3 regions of the Streptomyces sp. NBC_00377 genome follow, and region 2 is predicted to be linked to each of the others. Evidence: predicted binding sites of a transcription regulator. Region 2 holds the regulator's gene; each other region holds the start of a gene.
What was found. Region 2 encodes HrcA, which represses chaperone genes, less so after heat shock. Its sites were predicted from a motif close to TTNGCACTCNGNNNNNCNGAGTGCNAA; they were not measured.
Positions count from the first base shown of each region.

Region 1: the regulator HrcA is predicted to act here: its motif matches at 3,268-3,294, upstream of groES (co-chaperone GroES).
Region 3: the regulator HrcA is predicted to act here: its motif matches at 2,999-3,025, upstream of groL (chaperonin GroEL).

Region 1 is NZ_CP107958.1:3,750,230-3,757,062, forward strand. It holds gene OHS71_RS16730 (SDR family NAD(P)-dependent oxidoreductase) at 1-156, shown strand, start outside; gene OHS71_RS16735 (ester cyclase) at 247-954, shown strand; gene groL (chaperonin GroEL) at 1,078-2,703, opposite strand; gene groES (co-chaperone GroES) at 2,815-3,123, opposite strand; gene OHS71_RS16750 (polysaccharide deacetylase family protein) at 3,477-4,337, opposite strand; gene OHS71_RS16755 (polysaccharide deacetylase family protein) at 4,385-5,329, opposite strand; gene OHS71_RS16760 (THUMP-like domain-containing protein) at 5,489-6,661, shown strand; gene OHS71_RS16765 (RNA polymerase sigma factor) at 6,717-6,833, opposite strand, start outside.
Region 2 is NZ_CP107958.1:6,080,752-6,087,584, reverse strand. It holds gene dnaJ (molecular chaperone DnaJ) at 68-1,204, opposite strand; gene hrcA (heat-inducible transcriptional repressor HrcA) at 1,205-2,221, opposite strand; gene OHS71_RS27050 (MBL fold metallo-hydrolase) at 2,382-3,125, shown strand; gene OHS71_RS27045 (DUF3097 domain-containing protein) at 3,157-4,017, shown strand; gene hemW (radical SAM family heme chaperone HemW) at 4,095-5,327, opposite strand; gene OHS71_RS27035 (Dyp-type peroxidase) at 5,436-6,554, opposite strand; gene OHS71_RS27030 (SpoIIE family protein phosphatase) at 6,720-6,833, opposite strand, start outside.
Region 3 is NZ_CP107958.1:5,049,956-5,056,788, reverse strand. It holds gene OHS71_RS22750 (class I SAM-dependent methyltransferase) at 1-733, shown strand, start outside; gene groL (chaperonin GroEL) at 1,215-2,837, opposite strand; gene OHS71_RS22740 (cold-shock protein) at 3,184-3,390, opposite strand; gene OHS71_RS22735 (MoaD/ThiS family protein) at 3,871-4,146, opposite strand; gene thrC (threonine synthase) at 4,266-5,579, opposite strand; SAM riboswitch class I at 5,598-5,763, opposite strand; gene OHS71_RS22725 (glucosyl-3-phosphoglycerate synthase) at 5,934-6,833, shown strand, end outside.

The sequences.
Region 1 (6,833 bases), 2.3 Mb from region 2:
CTGGTCGCGGCGGCGCTGCACGACCTGGCGCGCGGGAAGTCGCTGTCGATCCCCGACCCGCGCTACAAGGCGCTGATGGGTCTGGTGAAGGTGACGCCCCGCTCGTTGCTCGGCGGGATCAGCTCGAGGACGGGCCGGAAGTACGGGCCCCGGTAGCGGGAGTCCGCGGTGGACGGGTGACGTCGGCGCTCCGGTGAGAAAATGGGCGTGACGGGGACCGGATCCAGGGGGGCCGGAGGCGGCGTCATGACGTTCGTACAGCTCATCGACTGCAGGACCAGCCGGTTCGACGAGATGGACCGGCTGATGGACACATGGGTCGAGCAGACCAGGGGCAAGCGGACCGCGACGCACGCGGTGGTCGGCAAGGACCGCTCCGACGCGTCGCACTTCATCGAGATCGTGGAGTTCCCGTCGTACGAGGAGGCGATGCGGAACTCGAACCTTCCGGAGACCGACAAGGTCTTCCGGGAGCTGGTGGCCCTGTGCGACGAGATGCCGACCTTCACGGATCTCGACGTCGTACGGGACGAGCAGCTGTACGCCGAGACGGCGCGGCGGTTCTTCGAGACGGTCGGGACCCGGGGCGCGCTGCCGCCGCTGGACGGCCTGCTGGCCGAGGAGTACCACGACCACGACCCGTCCAACGAGCAGGACACCATGGGGATGGACGCGATGCGCCGGGAGATCGAGATGTGGCGGGGCGGCTTCGACTTCGCCTTCTCCCTCGAGGACCAGATCGAGCAGGGCGACCGCGTGTGCAACCGGTGGACCTGGAGCGGCACCCACAAGGGCGACTTCATGGGGATCCCGGCCACCGGTAAGCAGGTGTCCATGACCGGAACGACCATCTTCCGGTGCAGGGAGGACGGAAAGATCGTCGAAGCCTGGTGGCAGTACGACCGGCTGGGACTGATGGAACAACTCGGGGCGCTGGACGAGCTGGCGCAGTAGCCGCCGTCCGGAACGCCGAGGCCCGGCACCCCTTGTCCGCAGGGGTGCCGGGCCTCGTTGCTGCCGTGCGTGCCGGCCCGGGCCGGTGTTCAGAGCCCGGGACGGCGGCGGTGAGGTGTTGCGTCAGTGGGAGTGGCCGTGGCCGTGGCCCGCTGCGGCCGGCTCTTCCTCTTCCTTCTTCTCGACGACGAGGGTCTCGGTCGTCAGGAGGAGGGAGGCGATGGAGGCGGCGTTCTCCAGGGCGGAGCGGGTGACCTTGACCGGGTCGATGACGCCGGCCTTGACCAGGTCGCCGTACTCGCCGGTCGCGGCGTTGAAGCCCTGGCCCTTGTCGAGCTCGGCGACCTTGGAGGTGATGACGTAGCCCTCGAGGCCCGCGTTCTCGGCGATCCAGCGCAGCGGCTCGACGACGGCGCGGCGGACCACGGCGACACCGGTGGCCTCGTCGCCGGTCTTGCCCAGGCCGCCCTCGAGCACCTTGGCGGCGTGGACCAGAGCGGAGCCACCACCGGAGACGATGCCCTCCTCGACCGCGGCGCGGGTCGCGGAGATGGCGTCCTCCAGACGGTGCTTCTTCTCCTTCAGCTCCACCTCGGTGGCGGCGCCGACCTTGATCACGCACACGCCGCCGGCCAGCTTCGCGAGGCGCTCCTGGAGCTTCTCGCGGTCCCAGTCGGAGTCGGTGTTCTCGATCTCGGCCTTGATCTGGCTGATGCGGCCCTGAACCTCGGAGGAGTCGCCGGCGCCGTCGACGACCGTGGTGTCGTCCTTGGTGACGGTGACGCGGCGGGCGGAGCCGAGCACGTCGACGCCGACCTGGTCGAGCTTGAGGCCGACCTCCTCGGAGATGACGGTGGCGCCGGTGAGGACCGCGAGGTCCTGGAGCATCGCCTTGCGGCGGTCACCGAAGCCCGGGGCCTTGACGGCGACCGCGTTGAAGGTGCCGCGGATCTTGTTCACGACCAGGGTCGACAGGGCCTCGCCCTCGACGTCCTCGGCGATGATCAGCAGCGGCCGGGAGGAGTTGGTCTGGATGACCTTCTCCAGCAGCGGCAGCAGGTCGGCGATGGAGGAGATCTTGCCCTGGTTGATGAGGATGTAGGGGTCCTCGAGGACGGCCTCCATGCGCTCCTGGTCCGTCACGAAGTACGGCGACAGGTAGCCCTTGTCGAAGGCCATGCCCTCGGTGAAGTCCAGCTCCAGACCGAAGGTGTTGGACTCCTCGACGGTGATGACACCGTCCTTGCCGACCTTGTCCATCGCCTCGGCGATGAGCTCGCCGACCTGGCTGTCCTGGGCGGACAGACCGGCGACGGCCGCGATGTCGGACTTCTCGTCGATCGGGCGGGCGGTGGCGAGGAGCTCCTCGGAGACCGCCTTGACCGCGGCGTCGATGCCCTTCTTCAGGGCGGCCGGGGAGGCACCCGCGGCGACGTTCTTCAGGCCCTCGCGGACCAGGGCCTGGGCGAGCACGGTGGCGGTGGTCGTACCGTCACCCGCGATGTCGTTGGTCTTGGTCGCCACCTCCTTCACCAGCTGCGCGCCGAGGTTCTCGTACGGGTCGTCGAGCTCGACCTCACGGGCGATCGTGACACCGTCGTTGGTGATGGTGGGGGCGCCGAACTTCTTGTCGATGACGACGTTGCGGCCCTTGGGGCCGATCGTCACCTTGACCGTGTCGGCAAGCTTGTTGACGCCGCGCTCGAGGGCGCGACGGGCGTCCTCGTCGAACTTCAGGATCTTCGCCATGGGAGCGGTTCAGCCCTCTCGGAAAGCGTGGGAGAAACGAACTGCGCCCCCAGCACCCGGCTTCACAAAGACGCGGGGCCAGGAGCGCAGTTCACTGCAAAACTGGGTGAATTACTTCTCGATGATCGCGAGCACGTCGCGGGCCGAGAGGACGAGGTACTCCTCGCCGTTGTACTTCACCTCGGTGCCGCCGTACTTGCTGTACAGGACGACGTCGCCGACCTTGACGTCGAGCGGCAGGCGCTCGCCGTTCTCGAAGCGACCCGGGCCCACCGCGAGGACTGCGCCCTCCTGGGGCTTCTCCTTCGCGGTGTCCGGGATGACCAGGCCAGAGGCGGTGGTCTGCTCGGCGTCGAGCGGCTGGACCACAATGCGGTCCTCGAGCGGCTTGATGGCAACCTTGGAGCTGGTGGTCGTCACGATCCGACCTCCCCCTTCGGAGATCTCACGGGGCTGATTGTCTGAGGTGGCGACCAGGTGGATCCGTCGTCGCGGGTGCCGGACCTGCCCGTCGCTGTTGGCACTCTCCAGTGGGGAGTGCCAGGAGCGAGACTATGACTGCGATTAGCACTCGGTCAAGCGGAGTGCCAATGCGCGCGGCGCGTCGGCCGGATTTCAGCTTGGGTGAGTGGCCCATTCGCCGTTGTGGGCCCGCGCGAGTCCGCACCGGCGGCTGCCGTCCTTCGGCCCCCGCTTCGGCCCTGAACGGGCCTCGTCCTCGGACTCACCCGGGGGGAGCCCCCCGACGGGCTGAAAAGACAGACCCCCGGCTCTCAGACGTAGTCCTCCAGCCTGGCCACCGTCAGGCCCTGCTCCTGTACCCGTCGCAGCAGGCGCGTCGTGCGTTCCCGCAGGCCCGAGCCCGTCGTCTCGTCCGGGGCCACGGCGATGATGTCGCCGGGGTGGAGACGACGCGGCCCGTGGGCGTAGGTGAGGCCGGCGGGGCCCATCGAGGCGCGCCACAGGACGACGGCCGCGAGGCCGCAGTCGGCGGCGGCGCGTCGGGTGGTCGTGTCATAGGCGCCGTAGGGCGGGCGGAAGAGGCGGGGGCGCACCCCGAAGCGGGACCGGAGTTTGTCCTGCTGACCGCAGATCTCGGCGCGCTGGCCGGCGTACGGCAGGCCGCGCAGGGCCGGGTGGTCCAGGGTGTGGTTCTGGATGCTCGCGCCGACGGACCGGAGGCGGGCGAAGTGGGCGTAACCCGGGCCCACCACGCTGTCCGTGAGGAACATGCTCACCGGAAGGCGCAGTTCGCGGACCATGTCGACGAAGCGGGGGTCGCGTTCGGCGCCGTCGTCGTAGGTGAGGAAGACGACGCGGTCGGCGGTCGGGACGTGGTCGACGACCGGGGGGAAGGCCGCTCCCGGACTGCCCGCCAGGGAGCGGGCCGGATGGCGCGGCGCGGGAGCCAGGGGGCCCGCAAGGCCCCAGCGGCGGTACGCCTCCTGCCCGGTCGGGCGGTGCGGCCCGACTCCGGCGGCGGCCTTCTTTCCCAGCCGTTCGATGGGGTCGACGGACTGGGCACAGCCCGTCGCCAGAGTGGCCAGGGCCGCGAATGCCGTGACGGCGGCCAGGATCAGGGAGGCCGGCGGCCGCCTCGGCCTCTTCGATGCCACCGGTGCCGTGCGCGTCATCGGCGCCGCCGGCTTCACCCGCGCCGTCCGTGCCGTCCGCATGTCCCTCACAGGTAGTCCTCCAGTCGGGCCACCGCGTAGCCCTTGGCCGTGACCTTGTTCAGAAAACGGCGGACCATCCCGGGCATCGTGCCCTTCCAGTCGCCGCGGCCGCGGAAATGAGTCAGGACGATGTCCCCCGGGTGGAGGCTCCGATCCCCCTCGCGGTACTCCCAGTGGTCGACGAAGACCTCCTCGTCCCAGAGCGGGGCGTAGCGCACACCGCAGGTCTTCGCTGCCCGCAGGGTGTCCCGGTCATAGTTGCCGAAAGGCGGCCGGAAGAGGGTCGGGCGCGTGCCGTAGCGCTTCTCGATCACGCGCTGCATGCCGCAGATCTCGTACTTCTGGCGCGCATAGGAGAGGGCGGGCAGGTAGGGGTGGTGGAGGGTGTGGTTGTTCAGGGACACGCCCGTGTCCTGCATCTTCTTGAAGTAGCCGTAGTCATCCTTGATCAGATAGTCGCTGAGGAAGGCGGTGTACGGGATCTCCAGCTCGCTCATCATGCGCAGGAACGCCGGGTCCTTCTCGGCGCCGTCGTCGACGGTGAGGAAAACGACCCGGTCCTCGGTCGGGACGGTGGTGAAGACCGGCGGGAGGCCGAGTTCCTCGTGACCGTCGACCTCGAAGCCCTTGCGCGTGGTGATCTCCGGCTTGTGCACGGGCGGCGCCGGGGGTGTCAGCGGGACCGCCCTCAGGCCCCAGCGCTTCGCCGCGGCGACCCTGGCCCGGTGCGCGGCGCGGAGCCTCGTGGCGTACGAGTGCAGGGCGCGGGCGGGCGGCGCCTCGGGGGGTGCCGCCTTCCTGGGCTGCTGACCCGCCGCGGGGCGGGCCGAGCGGCCGCCCTCTCCGCCTCCCGCGCAGCCCGAGGCGATGCCGGCCAGCGCGAGGACGACGAGCACACTCCGGAATGCCGTACGCCCGGGCCTTTCATCATTTAGTACGACAGATCTCATGGCGCCGGATCATCGCAGCCACCGCCCCGGAACCCGACCCGACACCGCCGCCGGACAGCCACCGTCCACCGACTGGCCCACAGGTACGACCGGCGGCTCCCGCCCGGCCGACAGGACCCCCTGGCCGGGCGGGGCGGGCGGCGGGCCGACAATGAAGGGGTGAACGTCCTCGCTCCGCTGCTCACCCCCCAGGGCCGTGCCCTCCTCGACGCGGTGCGTGGCACCGCGCCCGCCGACGAACTCGCCGTCGCCACCCGGCTGCGCCGCGAGCACCCCGCCGACCTGGTGTCCGCGGCCCTCGGCCAGGCCAGACTGCGGCAGCGGGCGGTGGTGAAGTTCGGGGCCGAGGACGCGGAGCGGATGTTCTTCACGCCGAACGGGGTGGAGCAGTCGACGCGGGCGAGTGTCGCCGGGTACCGGGCCGAGCGGATGAAGGCGCTCGGCGTGACCTCGGTGGCCGACCTGTGCTGCGGGATCGGCGGCGACGCGATCGCGCTCGCCCGGGCCGGGATCAGGGTGCTGGCCGTGGACCGGGACCCGGCCACGGCGGAGGCGGCGCGCGCGAACGCCGACGCACTGGGGCTGAGCGGACTGATCGAGGTGCGGGAGGCGGACGTCACCGAGGTGGACACCGGCGGCTACGACGCCGTCTTCGTCGATCCGGCGCGCAGAGGAGGCCGGGGACGCATCTTCGACCCCGAGGCGTACTCGCCTCCGCTGTCCTGGGCGGTCGGCGCCGCCCTCGCCGCCCCGCGCGCCGCCCTGAAGATCGCGCCCGGCGTGCCGCACGAGGCGATCCCCGCCGAGGCCGAGGCCGAGTGGATCTCGGACGGCGGGGACGTGAAGGAGGCGGTGCTGTGGTTCGGGACCGAGCCGGGGGCCGTCCGGGCCACCCTGCTGCCGGGGCCCCGGACCCTGCTCGGCGGCGGGCTGCCCGACCCGGACGTCCGGCCGGTCGGGCGGTATCTGTACGAGCCCGACGGCGCCGTCATCCGGGCCCATCTGGTCGCCGACGTGGCCCGGGAGCTGGAGGGCGGGCTGATCGACGCGACCATCGCCTACGTCACCGCCGACGCCCTGCGCCCCACCCCGCACGCCACCGCCTACGAGATCACCGACCGGCTCCCCTTCAACGTGAAGAAGCTGAAGGCGCTGCTGCGCGAGCGGGGGGTGGGGATCCTGACCGTGAAGAAACGGGGGTCGGCCGTGGAGCCGGAGGAACTGCGCAAGAAGGTGCTGCCCAAGCCGCAGGGCTCCGAGGCGGCGACGGTGTTCCTCACCCGAGTGGCGGGCGCCCCGACCATGCTGATCGGGAAGCCCGCCACCGCCTGACGCCGTTCAGGCCGTCAGCCGTCCTCCTGCGAGGCGACCGCCTGGCTGCCGCCGATCAGTAGCGGTCAGCCGACTCCGCTGACTCCGCCGCCCTGCGCAACAGCAGGTGCCGTTCGGGTGTGCTGGCCGTCAGCGCCGCCGCGCGTTCGAACTCCGCGCGGGCCTCCGCGGC
Region 2 (6,833 bases):
TGACGCGGCCCCCGGGACGGGAGGGGGACAGGGCGGCGGGGACGAAAAGGCCCCCGCGCATCCACCGTCACCGCCCGTTGAACGCGTCCTTCAGCCGGGAGAACAGCCCCTGCTGCCCGGGCTGGAACTGCCCGGTGGGCCGCTCCTCGCCGCGCAGCTTGGCCAGCTCCCGCAGCACCCGCTCCTGCTCGGGATCGAGTTTGCTCGGCGTCTGGACCTCGACATGCACGATGAGGTCGCCACGCCCCCCGCCCCGCAGATGCGTGACGCCCCGGCCGTGCAGCGGGATCGACTGGCCGGACTGGGTGCCGGGCCGGATGTCGACCTCTTCCAGCCCGTCGAGGGTCTCCAGCGGCACCTTGGTGCCGAGGGCGGCCGCGGTCATCGGCAGCGTCACCGTGCAGTGCAGATCGTCGCCGCGCCGCTGGAACATGTTGTGCGGCAGCTCGTGGATCTCGACGTACAGGTCGCCGGCGGGGCCGCCGCCGGGGCCGACCTCGCCCTCGCCCGCGAGCTGGATCCGGGTGCCGTTGTCGACACCGGCCGGGATCTTCACGGTCAGTGTGCGACGCGAGCGCACCCGTCCGTCGCCCGCGCACTCCGGGCACGGGGTGGGCACCACGGTGCCGAAGCCCTGGCACTGCGGGCACGGCCGCGAGGTCATGACCTGCCCCAGGAAGGACCGCGTCACCTGCGACACCTCGCCGCGGCCGCGGCACATGTCACACGTCTGGGCCGTGGTGCCGGGGGCGGCGCCCTCGCCGCTGCACGTGGAGCAGACGATCGCCGTGTCGACCTGGAGGTCCTTGGTCGTGCCGAAGGCCGCCTCCTCGAGGTCGATCTCCAGCCGGATCATCGCGTCCTGGCCGCGCCGGGTGCGCGAGCGCGGGCCGCGCTGCGACGCCGTGCCGAAGAACGCGTCCATGATGTCGGAGAAGTTGCCGAAGCCACCGGCTCCGAAGCCGCCCGCACCGGCGCCGCCCGACTGCGACAGCGGGTCGCCGCCGAGGTCGTAGACCTGCTTCTTCTGCGGATCCGACAACACCTCGTAAGCGGCGTTGATCTCCTTGAACCGCTCCTGGGTCTTCGGATCGGGGTTGACGTCCGGGTGCAGCTCGCGTGCGAGCCGCCGGAAGGCCTTCTTGATCTCTTCCTGCGACGCATCACGGCGCACGCCGAGAACGGCGTAGTAGTCCGTGGCCACTTACGACTCCGCCAGGATCTGTCCGACGTACCGTGCCACCGCTCGTACCGCTCCCATCGTTCCCGGGTAATCCATGCGGGTCGGTCCGACCACGCCCAGCTTGGCGAGTGCTTCGCCGCCCGAACCGTAGCCGACCGACACCACGGAAGTGGAGTTGAGTCCCTCATAGGCGTTCTCGTGACCGATGCGTACGGTCATGCCCGAATCCCCCGCCTCGCCGAGGAGTTTGAGGAGCACGACCTGCTCCTCCAGTGCCTCCAGGACGGGCCGGATGGTGAGGGGAAAGTCATGTCCGAAGCGGGTGAGATTGGCGGTACCGCCGATCATCAGCCGCTCCTCGTTCTCCTCGACGAGCGTCTCCAGCAGGGTGGAGAGCACCGTCGTGACCGTGCCTCGGTCCTCGGCCTCGAAGGCGTCCGGCAGATCTTCCACCAGATGCGGCACGTCCGCGAACCGGCGGCCCGCGACCCGGCTGTTGAGCCGCGCGCGCAGATCCGCCAGCGAGGCCTCCCCGAAGGGTGCCGGGCAGTCCACCATCCGCTGCTCGACCCGCCCGGTGTCCGTGATCAGCACGAGCATCAGGCGCGCGGGGGCGAGCGAGAGAAGCTCCACGTGCCGCACGGTCGAACGGGTCAGGGACGGGTACTGCACGACGGCGACCTGCCGGGTGAGCTGCGCGAGCAGCCGTACGGTACGGGCCACCACGTCGTCGAGGTCGACGGCGCCGTCGAGGAAGTTCTGGATGGCCCGCCGCTCGGGACCGGTCATCGGTTTGACGCCGGCCAGCTTGTCGACGAACAGCCGGTAGCCCTTGTCGGTGGGGATCCGCCCGGCACTGGTGTGCGGCTGGGCGATGTACCCCTCGTCCTCCAGGGCGGCCATGTCGTTGCGGACCGTCGCCGGGGAGACACCGAGGCTGTGACGCTCGGTGAGCGCCTTCGACCCCACGGGTTCCTCGGTACCGACGTAGTCCTGGACGATGGCGCGCAGCACCTGGAGCCTGCGTTCACTCAGCATCGCGCACACACCTCCAGTGCAGTCGGTCCCGGTCCCCCGGGCGCCTCGCCTGGCACTCTTCACATCCGAGTGCCAGCGTTCCCCGGCCCAGTGTACGGCTGTGGGGTACACCCGGGGCAAGGTCGGCCCCTGCGCAGCGTCGTGGGGCTAGCGTCGCGGTATGACGGTGACTTGGGAAGAGCTCGGGTGGGAGCGGGTCGCGGCCGGGGTGGGACGGGTGCGGCTGCCGGGCTGGGACTGCACGGCGGGGCTGGTCGTCGGGGCGGGCGCGGTGCTGATGATCGACGCCGGATCGAGCCTGGCGGAGGGGGCGCGGCTGCGGGGGGAGGCCGAGGAACTGACCGGCTGCCGTGTGACCCATCTCGCGCTCACCCACCCCCATTTCGACCACGTGTTCGGGGCGGCGGCCTTCGCGGGCGCGGAGGTCTTCGGCGCGGTGGGCGTGGACACCGTGCGGGCCGAGGAGCTGCGGGCGGACGCGGTGCGCAACGGGCTCGACGAGACGGCGGCGACGGAAGCGGCGGACACGCTCGTCCGGCCCCGGCACCTCGTCTCCGGCGAGTGGACCCTCGATCTGGGCGGAGGCCGGCAGGTCCTGCTGGCGAACGTCGGACCCGGCCACACCGCCCACGACCTGGTGGTCCTGGTCCCCGGCACGCCCGGCGGCCCCGGAGCGCCCGGCACGCCCGAGACGGTGTTCTGCGGCGACCTGGTCGAGGAGTCCGGCGAGCCGCAGGCGGGGCCCGACGCCGTACCGTCCCACTGGCCCGCCGCCCTCGACCGCCTGCTCGCTCTCGGCGGTGAGGACGCGCTGTACGTGCCCGGTCACGGGGCGGTGGTCGACGCGGCCTTCGTGCGGGCCCAGCGGGACGCGCTGAGCTCCCGTTTCGGCGTGTCGCCCTGATCGCCCCCGGGCTTCTCCTATCGTCATCCGAATGCGCCCACCCGTCCCGCACCACCGCCCTTCGCACGGGGGCCCCACGGGCCCGCGGCCTCGGACGTACTCCGCCGACCTGACCCCTCCCTGGAAGAAGCCCGGGCCCGTTCCCGAGGTCGCGGCGGAGCCGGGCCTGGTGGTGGAGGAGCCCGGCACCGGGTTCTGCGGGGCGGTGATCCGCTGCGAGGCGGGCACGGTGACCCTGGAGGACCGCTTCGGCAAGCACCGGGTGTTCCCGCTGGAGCCGCGGGGCTTCCTGCTGGAGGGCCGGGTCGTGACGCTCGTCCGGCCGACGTCCTCGGCTCCGGTACGTCCCACCCGTACCGCCTCCGGTTCGGTCGCCGTCCCCGGCGCCCGCGCGCGGGTCGCCCGCGCCGGCCGCATCTACGTCGAGGGCCGCCACGACGCCGAGCTGGTCGAGAAGGTGTGGGGCGACGACCTGCGCGTCGAGGGCGTGGTCGTGGAGTACCTGGAGGGCGTGGACGACCTGCCGTCGATCGTCGCCGACTTCGCGCCGGGCCCGGACGCGAAGCTGGGCGTCCTGGTGGACCACCTCGTCCCCGGCACGAAGGAGTGGCGCATCGCGCGGGCGGTCACGAGCGAGCACGCCCTGGTCGTCGGCCACCCGTACATCGACATCTGGGAGGCGGTGAAGCCGTCGTCCGTCGGGATCGCGGCCTGGCCGCGGGTGCCGCACGGCCAGGACTGGAAGACGGGCGTGTGCCGGGCGCTGGGCTGGCCGGAGAACACCGGGGCGGTCTGGCAGGCGATCCTGAAGCGGGTGGGTTCCTACCGGGACCTCGAGCCGGAGCTGCTGGGGCGGGTCGAGGAACTGATCGACTTCGTGACCGTGTCCTGAGGCCCCTGGCCCTGGAGCCCCCGTCCCTGAAGCCTCTGCCCTGAAGCCCGCGTTCCTGCGGTCGAGGGCCCCGCGGTTCAGTCGACCAGGTCCCGTACCACCGCGTCCGCCAGCAGCCGCCCCCGCAGGGTGAGCACCGCGCGCCCCTCGTCGTAGGGGCCGCTGTCGAGCAGTCCGTCCGCCAGGGCCCGCCGCGACGACGCGAGCCCCTCCGGCCGCAGCAGGGCGAGCGGTACGCCCTCCCGCAGCCGCAGCTCCAGCAGGATCCGCTCCACGCGCCGGTCCTCGTCCGTCAGCAGCTCGCGTCCGGCGCCCGGGGAGCGGCCGTCGGCGAGCGCCGCCGCGTACGCCCCGGGGTGCTTGGCGTTCCACCAGCGCACCCCGCCCACGTGCGAATGCGCGCCCGGGCCCGCGCCCCACCAGTCGGCGCCGCGCCAGTAGAGCTCGTTGTGCAGACAGCGGCCGGCCTCGGAGGTGGCCCAGTTGGACACCTCGTACCACGCGTAACCCGCCGCGGAGAGGGTCTCCTCCGCGATCAGGTAGCGGTCGGCGTGGACGTCGTCGTCGGTCATCGGCACCTCGCCACGGCGGATCCGGCGGGCGAGCTGCGTGCCCTCCTCGACGATCAGCGCGTACGCCGAGACATGGTCGGGGCGGGCGCCCAGGGCGGCGTCCAGCGAGGCCCGCCAGTCGTCGTCCGACTCGCCAGGGGTGCCGTAGATCAGGTCCAGGTTGACGTGGTCGAAGCCCGCGGCCCGGGCCTCCGCCACACACCGCTCGGGCCGGCCGGGGGTGTGCGTGCGGTCGAGGACCTTCAGCACGTGCTGCCTGGCGCTCTGCATGCCGAAGGAGACCCGGTTGAAGCCGCCTTGGCGCAGGGTGGCCAGATAGGCGGGGTCGACGGACTCCGGGTTCGCCTCCGTCGTGACCTCCGCGTCCGCCGCGAGACCGAACTCGTCGCGGATCGCGCCCAGCATCCGTACGAGGTCGGCGGCGGGCAGCAGGGTCGGCGTGCCGCCGCCGACGAAGACCGTGCGGACCTCGCGCGGATCGTCGCCTAGGACCTTGCGGGCCAGGCGGACCTCGTCGATCAGGGTGTCGGCGTAGTTCTCGCGGGAGGCGAGGACACCGCCGGTGCCGCGCAGCTCGGTCGCCGTGTAGGTGTTGAAGTCGCAGTACCCGCAGCGGGTCGCGCAGTACGGGACGTGCAGATAGAACCCGAGGGGGCGGTCGGCGGCGCCGGTGAGCGCGTGCGCGGGGAGCGCGCCGTCGTCGGGGACCGGCTCGCCGTCGGGAAGTGCGGAAGGCATACCGCCCATTGTCCCGCACCCCCGCACCTTCCCCTGCCGACCGGCGTCCCGCCGGCCACCCCACCCGCTTCCGGCGGCATCCGTACACGCTCGGGGCGCCGTACACCCTCAGCCCAGCAGCTCCGCGCCCAGCGGCCGGCCGGCGCGGGCTCCCGGCAGGATGTACGCCACCGCCGAGCCCCGGGTCTCGGTGAAACCGCTCAGGTCGTCCTGGGCCGCCATCCGGCGCTGGACGCGGGCGAACAGCGCCGGGTCCCGCATGAACGCGAGGAACAGCAGACCCTGGTCGGCGGGGCCGTCGGCGTAGGAGTAGTTGCGGCGCAGCATCCGGGCTCCCGCGTCGAGGCGGGGGCTGACAGCCCGGACGTGGGAGCGCTCCGGGGTGACGTGAGCGCCCTGCGGTGTTCTGGCGGAGAGGTCGGCGTCGGCGTCCTCGGGGCCGTCGTCCAGCGGGCCGCCGGTCGACCGGCGGCGGCCGACGATCTCCTCCTGGCGGTGCACGGGGAGCCGCGCGAAGTCCTCGATGCGCAGATGCACCCGGCGTACGACGAGACAGGTGGCATGGCCCGACCACACCCAGCGTTCGCACTCCTCGGGGGTCGGGCCGGCTGACCCGTCCTTGAAGCCGATCAGGTTGCGCGGGGTGCCGCCGCCGTCGGGGGACGGGGGCAGGAAGCCGGCCTGCCGCCAGCGCGGCCACAGGGTCTCCCCGGCCAGCCGGGTCAGGCTCTCCGCGGTCGCCTCGGTGGCGTCCGCCGTGTCCGCGCAGAGCTGCACGAGCAGGTCACCGCCGCAGCGGGCGGGATCGAGGCGGTCGCCGGTGAAGGACGGCAGCTCGCGCAGCGCGGCCGGGGCGCGGAGCCCGAGGCGCGCGGGGAGGGCGGGGCCGACGCCGACCGTGGCGGTGAGCCGGACGGCGCGCGAGCCGGCCGACCCGAGCGTCTGGCCGAGGGCGTCCGTCCAGGTTCCCAGCACCAACTTCAGCGCACGCGCGCCCGCCGCGTCACGCAGGGCGGGATCGAGGTCGTAGGCCAGGAGCAGCACGGTGGCCTGGCGCGGAGTCGCCACTCCGGACTGACGCAGACCGTGGAATCCGGGGCCGCGGGCGTCCTCGGGCGGCCCGGCGTCGCGGGAACAGGCGGTCGCGGTCAGCCCGAGCCCCGCGCCGGCGAGCAGAACGCGTCGGCGGGTGGGCGCAGCGGATACGGCATTCGTCGCCTTCAGCACAAACCGGACGATACATCCGTGACTCCGGCCGCCCGGTCTCCCCCGCCCGTCCACCGGTCACGGCCCTCCTGCGGCCGCCCTCACGCAGGCGGACGCCATGTCCACCGGGTGCGGGGCGTGGACGGAGCGGGTGCGGGGCGTGGACGGACCGGGTGCGCGCCGTGTCTACTCCGCCTGGAGCACCAGCAGCGCCAGGTCGTCCTCCGGCGGCTGTTCACCGAAGTCGTGCACCAGCCCCCGGATCCGCTCCGCGATCAGCTCGGCGTCGAGTCCGGCGCA
Region 3 (6,833 bases), 1.0 Mb from region 2:
CCCGGCCGGCGACCTCGAGCAGTCCTCCGTGGCCGCCAACAACACGATGAACCGCGAGCGCGGCCTCACCGGGGTGAACAGCTACGCCCGCGAACTGGGCCTGGACCTCCTGGCCCGCCTCGCGCACCGCCCCGCACCCTCCTGGCTGGACCTGTGCAGCGGCGAGGGCCGCGCCCTGCGGGAGGCCGCCCCGGCCCTGCCCGCCGACGCGGTCCTCACGGCCGTGGACCTCGTGGGCCCGCTCGTCCCGACACCCACCCCCGCCGCCATGGAGGAGGTGATCGCCTCCGTCTCCTCCTGGACCCCGGCCCGCACCTACGACCTGATCACCTGCGTACACGGCCTGCACTACGTCGGCGACCAGCTCGGCCTGCTCACCCGTGCCGCCTCCTGGCTGGCCGAGGACGGCCTGCTGGCCGCGCACTTCGACCCCGAGTCGATACGCCATGCCGACGGGTCGACGGCCGCGAAGGCCGCGGTGTCGGCCCTGCGCGCGGCGGGCTACGAGTACAGCCCTCGTCACCACCGCCTCACGCTCCACGGCGGCCGCCCCGTACGGCTCCCCTTCCACTACCTCGGCGCCGACCCGTCCGCCGGCCCCAACTACACGGGCCAGCCCGCCATCGCCTCCTACTACACCTCCGTTGCCGAGACCGTGGTCAGGGCTCAGCCTTCCGGGCGTTTCGGCCCGGAAGGTCCGTCACATCACCGGGGCGTCAACGGCTCGGCTTGAGTACGGTCTCTCGTTTCTGTTTCTCCCACCGCTTCGACGGCTTCTCTCCGGTGCGCCGGTCGGGGCCGGCCCAGCCCCGTCCCCGTCCGCGGCTCCAAGGCCCCCTCGGCCCGACGCTCGCGTTCCGGGCGGAGGCATGGTCCGCGTTCGTGGAGAACCTCAAGGTCGGCTGATCCGCACCCGCCCCGAAGCTCAAGCGTCCAGCTCCGAGCCCCGGGGTCCCGGGACATCCGGAAGCCCTGCCGGGAGGCGTGTGCCGCCGCTGTCGCGGCGAGCGCACACCCCCACACCCCCCTGCACTCCTGCACGCCCCCGCGATCCATGCCCGTGTGGAGGAGATCCGGGCCGCCATGTCCCTGAAACGACAGGAGAGGACACCCGTATGACGGCTCCTACGGTCCGAAACGCCCGAGGGCGGCACCCCCCGTTTCCGGGAAGTGCCGCCCTCGGTCGAAGGACAGGCGATCAACCGTCAGGTCGATCAGAAGTCCATGTCACCGCCCGGCATGCCGCCGCCGGCCGGCGCGGACGCCTTCTCCGGCTTGTCGGCGATGACGGCCTCGGTGGTGAGGAACAGCGCGGCGATGGAGGCCGCGTTCTGCAAGGCAGAGCGCGTGACCTTCGCCGGGTCGATGATGCCTTCGGCGATCATGTCGACGTACTCGCCGGTCGCGGCGTTCAGGCCGTGGCCGATGGGCAGGTTGCGGACCTTCTCGACGACGACGCCACCCTCGAGACCACCGTTGACGGCGATCTGCTTGAGCGGGGCCTCGAGCGCGATGCGCACGGCGTTGGCGCCGGTCGCCTCGTCACCCTCGAGCTCCAGCTTCTCGAAGACGGCGGACGCCTGGATGAGCGCCACGCCACCACCGGCGACGATGCCCTCCTCGACGGCGGCCTTCGCGTTGCGGACGGCGTCCTCGATGCGGTGCTTGCGCTCCTTGAGCTCCACCTCGGTGGCGGCGCCGGCCTTGATGACCGCGACACCGCCGGCGAGCTTCGCCAGGCGCTCCTGGAGCTTCTCGCGGTCGTAGTCCGAGTCGCTGTTCTCGATCTCGGCGCGGATCTGGTTGACCCGGCCGGCGACCTGGTCCGAGGAGCCGGCACCGTCGACGATGGTGGTCTCGTCCTTGGTGATGACGACCTTGCGGGCCTTGCCGAGCAGGTCGAGGGTCGTGTTCTCGAGCTTGAGACCGACCTCCTCGGAGATGACCTCGCCACCGGTGAGGATGGCGATGTCGTTCAGCATCGCCTTGCGGCGGTCGCCGAAGCCCGGGGCCTTGACCGCGACGGACTTGAAGGTCCCGCGGATCTTGTTGACGACCAGCGTGGACAGGGCCTCGCCCTCGACGTCCTCGGCGATGATCAGCAGCGGCTTGCCCGACTGCATGACCTTCTCCAGGAGCGGGAGCAGGTCCTTGACGTTGGCGATCTTGGAGTTCGCGATCAGGATGTACGGGTCGTCGAGGACGGCCTCCATACGCTCCATGTCGGTGGCGAAGTACGCCGAGATGTAGCCCTTGTCGAAGCGCATACCCTCGGTGAGCTCCAGCTCCAGACCGAAGGTCTGGGACTCCTCGACGGTGATGACGCCTTCCTTGCCGACCTTGTCCATGGCCTCGGCGATGAGCTCGCCGATCTGGGTGTCGGCGGCGGAGATGGAGGCCGTGGAAGCGATCTGCTCCTTGGTCTCGACATCCTTGGCCTGCTCGAGCAGGGCGCCGGAGACGGCCTCGACGGCCTTCTCGATACCGCGCTTGAGGGCCATCGGGTTGGCGCCGGCGGCTACGTTGCGCAGGCCTTCCTTGACCAGGGCCTGGGCGAGGACGGTCGCGGTGGTCGTACCGTCACCGGCGACGTCGTCCGTCTTCTTGGCGACTTCCTTGACCAGCTCGGCGCCGATCTTCTCGTACGGGTCCTCGAGCTCGATCTCCTTGGCGATGGAGACACCATCGTTGGTGATCGTGGGGGCGCCCCACTTCTTCTCGAGGACGACGTTGCGGCCCTTGGGGCCGAGCGTCACCTTCACGGCGTCCGCGAGCTGGTTCATGCCGCGCTCGAGGCCGCGCCGTGCCTCCTCGTCGAACGCGATGATCTTGGCCATGTGAAGTGGTCCTCCCGGACTGGGGTGGATTGCTCCGGACCGCGCTGGCGCCCGCGACGGACGGCTCGCCGGCCTCGTGGTTCCTTGCCCCACCTGGCCTGCGGGCCTCACCGACCCGGTCCTCGTTGTCACTCTCACCTTCAGAGTGCTAACGCCAATGATTAGCACTCGACCCATGAGAGTGCAAGCGCCTCCGCCGGAACGGGGTCCTTCCGGACACTCGCCGGGGGCGTCTCGCGGTCGCCTCCAGGACCACCCCGGGACAGACCGAAGGGCTCGCCCCCCGTGGGGGTGCGAGCCCTTCGTCAGATGTACAGAAGAACGACGCTTTCAGTCGGCGCGTGCTTCAGCCGGTCGCGAGACGGACCATGTCCGCCTGCGGCCCCTTCTGACCCTGCGAGATCTCGAAATCGACCCGCTGACCCTCTTCCAGGGTGCGGTAGCCGTCCATCTGAATCGCGCTGTAGTGGACGAAAACATCCGCACCACCGTCGACCGCGATGAAGCCGTACCCCTTCTCCGCGTTGAACCATTTGACGGTGCCCTGAGCCATGCCTAACTCCCCTATTACTGGCCCTTGCACGGACCCACACTTCGCGGATCCGGGTCAGACCTCACCCCCCGGTTGGCTTGGGGGCGTGCGCCGGAACGCGTCGACCGCGGCTGAATGTATCTGTCCAACTGCCGTCTGCAACAGGTCAGTCGGACGAGAATTCCGGACGTACGGGATCCGGAATGTGGCGAGAATTCGCCTGAATTGAGGGCAAGTCGGGCCCCACAAAGGCCGCAAAAGCCACGAAAGAGGCGCACACTTTGGCTGCTTCTTGTCGGGCGCAGGGCGGAAAGAAAAGGCGCCGGAACCGGTGATCGGGACCGGGTTCCCCAACTGTACCGCGCTCAACCACACTGAATTGCCCCCTCCGCTTCTATCGCGGAGAGGGCAATTCGATGAACACTCGGTAATCACTGTTACCGACGGTTACTACCGGTGGGTACTACCAGCGGGTACCGACGGGCGCCGAACGGCCGTCCTTCAGCCGCCAGCGACCGCGGGAATGATGGAGATCCCCGCGCCGTCCGGAGTGGCCGTCTCAAGACCCTGCTCGAAGCGCACGTCGTCGTCGTTCACGTACACGTTGACGAACCGGCGCAGCTTGCCCTGGTCGTCCAGGACCCGGGCGGCGATGCCGGTGTGGTTCTTCTCCAGGTCGGAGATGACCTCGCCCAGGGTCGCCCCCTCGGCCTTCACCTCGGCGGCGCCACCCGTGTAGGTGCGAAGGATGGTGGGGATGCGGACGGTAACGCTCATGGCTTTCGACCTCCGGTCGGGCGGAGCGCCCCCTGAGGGGCGCGGGGCTGTCTGGATCGTGCGGCTGCCGCCGCGCGGGGGCGGCCGGCCCCACGCGCCGCAGACGGACAACGAATCTCTCAGCCGAGACCCGCGTCCCGGAACGACTCCAGGGTCGGGCGGATGGTCGCGGTCAGACCGGTGTCGGCCACCGCGTCCAGCGTCTTCAGACCGTCGCCGGTGTTCAGCACGACGGTGATGAGTGTCGGGTCGAGAAGACCGTTCTCGATCAGCTTGCGCGTCACACCCACCGTCACCCCGCCGGCGGTCTCGGCGAAGATGCCCTCGGTCCGCGCCAGCAGCTTGATCGCGTCGACGATCTGCTCGTCGTTCACGTCCTCCACCGCGCCGCCGGTGCGCCGGGCGATGTCGAGGACGTACGGACCGTCCGCCGGGTTGCCGATGGCCAGCGACTTGGCGATGGTGTTCGGCTTCTGCGGGCGCACCACGTCGTGCCCGGCCTTGTAGGCGACGGAGACCGGGGAGCAGCCCTCGGCCTGCGCACCGAAGATCTTGTACGGCCTGTCCTCGACCAGCCCGAGCTTGATCAGCTCCTGGAGGCCCTTGTCGATCTTCGTCAGCTGGGACCCGGAGGCGATCGGCACGACCAGCTGGTCCGGCAGCCGCCAGCCGAGCTGCTCGCAGATCTCGTACGCCAGCGTCTTGGAGCCCTCGGCGTAGTACGGCCGCAGGTTGACGTTGACGAAGCCCCAGCCCTCGCCCGCCGAGTCGCCGATGAGCTCGGAGCAGAAGCGGTTGACGTCGTCGTAGTTGCCCTCGATGCCGACGAGCTCGCCGCCGTAGATCGCGGCCATGACGACCTTGCCCTGCTCCAGGTCGTGCGGGATGAACACGCAGGACCGGAAGCCGGCCCGGGCGGCTGCCGCGCCGACGGCGCCGGCCAGGTTGCCCGTGGAGGAGCAGGACAGCGTGGTGAAGCCGAACGCGCGGGCGGCCTCGATGGCCTGGGCGACGACGCGGTCCTTGAAGGAGTGCGTCGGGTTGCCGGAGTCGTCCTTGACGAACAGCTTGCCGGCCTCGACGCCCAGCTCGCGGGCGAGGTTGTCGGCCTGCACGAGCTTGGTCCAGCCGGGGTTGATGTTGGGCTTGTCGGCCACATCCGCGGGGACGGGCAGCAGCGGCGCGTAGCGCCAGATGTTCGCGGGTCCCGCCTCGATGCGCTTGCGGAGCTCCTCCGTGTCGTAGGAGGAGAAGTCGTACGCGATCTCGAGCGGGCCGAAACACTCCTCGCAGGCGAAGACCGGGCCGAGAGGCACCCGGTGGCCGCACTCGCGGCAGCTCAACGCGGTGGCCGGACCGAGGTCGGCAGCCGAGGTCGTCGTAGAGTCGGTGGTGCTTGCATCAGTCGTGCTTGCAACAGTCTGCGCAGCCATGTGAGGCGAGGCCCTTTCTCCTCATCTTCCTCACGACGCATCTCGCCGTGAGACGGATTTGGCACCTTCCCGAGCCGGGAGCCCCGCGGAGCGACCACGAAGTGAATCAGTGATCGTCACGAGACCGGCTGGAGGGTTGCCGGGGCTTCATCGGGCCGTATCCCTCTGCCCCTCTGGATGAGCGGTATGAAGTTGTGAACGGGGGGCGACCTCGGACATGCGATGGTCATCCGCGTTGTTCAAGACTGTAACCGAAGGCCAGGACAGTTGAGATAGTCGTCCGAACCGCGAGATGGATCACACGGTCACCCTCCGTGCACCCGGTGTGATCACGACAGTGAGGAGCCGCAGACTGTGCTTCAAGAAACCGAGCGCTGGCTGGCCACCCGCTCCTGGTCCCTGACCGACCGTCCGCTGCACGGGATCCTGGCCGCGAAGCGCGCCACCAACCAGTCGGTGTCCGTCGTCCTGCCCGCGCTGAACGAGGAGGAGACGGTCGGTGACATCGTCGCGATCATCCGGCACGACCTCATGCACCAGGTCCCGCTCGTCGACGAGATAGTCGTCGTCGACTCGGGGTCGACCGACCGTACGTCCCAGGTGGCCGCGGCGGCCGGGGCGCGCGTCGTCCACCGGGACGACATCCTGCCGCGCATACCGGCCGTGCCGGGCAAGGGCGAGGTCCTGTGGCGCTCGCTGCTGGCCACCACCGGGGACATCGTCTGTTTCATCGACGCCGACCTGCGGGAGTTCTCCTCCGACTTCGTCTCGGGGATCGTCGGCCCGCTGCTCACCGACCCCGGGGTGAACCTGGTCAAGGCCATGTACGACCGTCCGCTGGGCGGGGCGGCCGGCCAGGGCGGAAGGGTCACCGAGCTGATGGCCCGCCCGCTGCTCAACATGCACTGGCCGCAGCTGGCCGGGTTCGTGCAGCCGCTCGGCGGCGAGTACGCGGCCCGCCGCAGCCTGCTGGAGCAGTTGCCGTTCCCCGTCGGCTACGGAGTGGAGCTGGGCATGCTGGTCGACGCCCTGCACCTGGTGGGCCTGGACGCCCTCGCCCAGGTCGACGTCGGTGTGCGCAAGCACCGCCACCAGGACGGCCAGGCGCTGGGCCGGATGGCGGCGGCCATCTACCGCACCGCCCAGCTCCGGCTGGCCCGCGGACACCTGATCCGCCCGTCCCTCACCCAGTTCGAACGCAGCTCCGACGGCTTCGAGCCGCGCACCTACTCCGTGGACACCGAGGAACGGCCG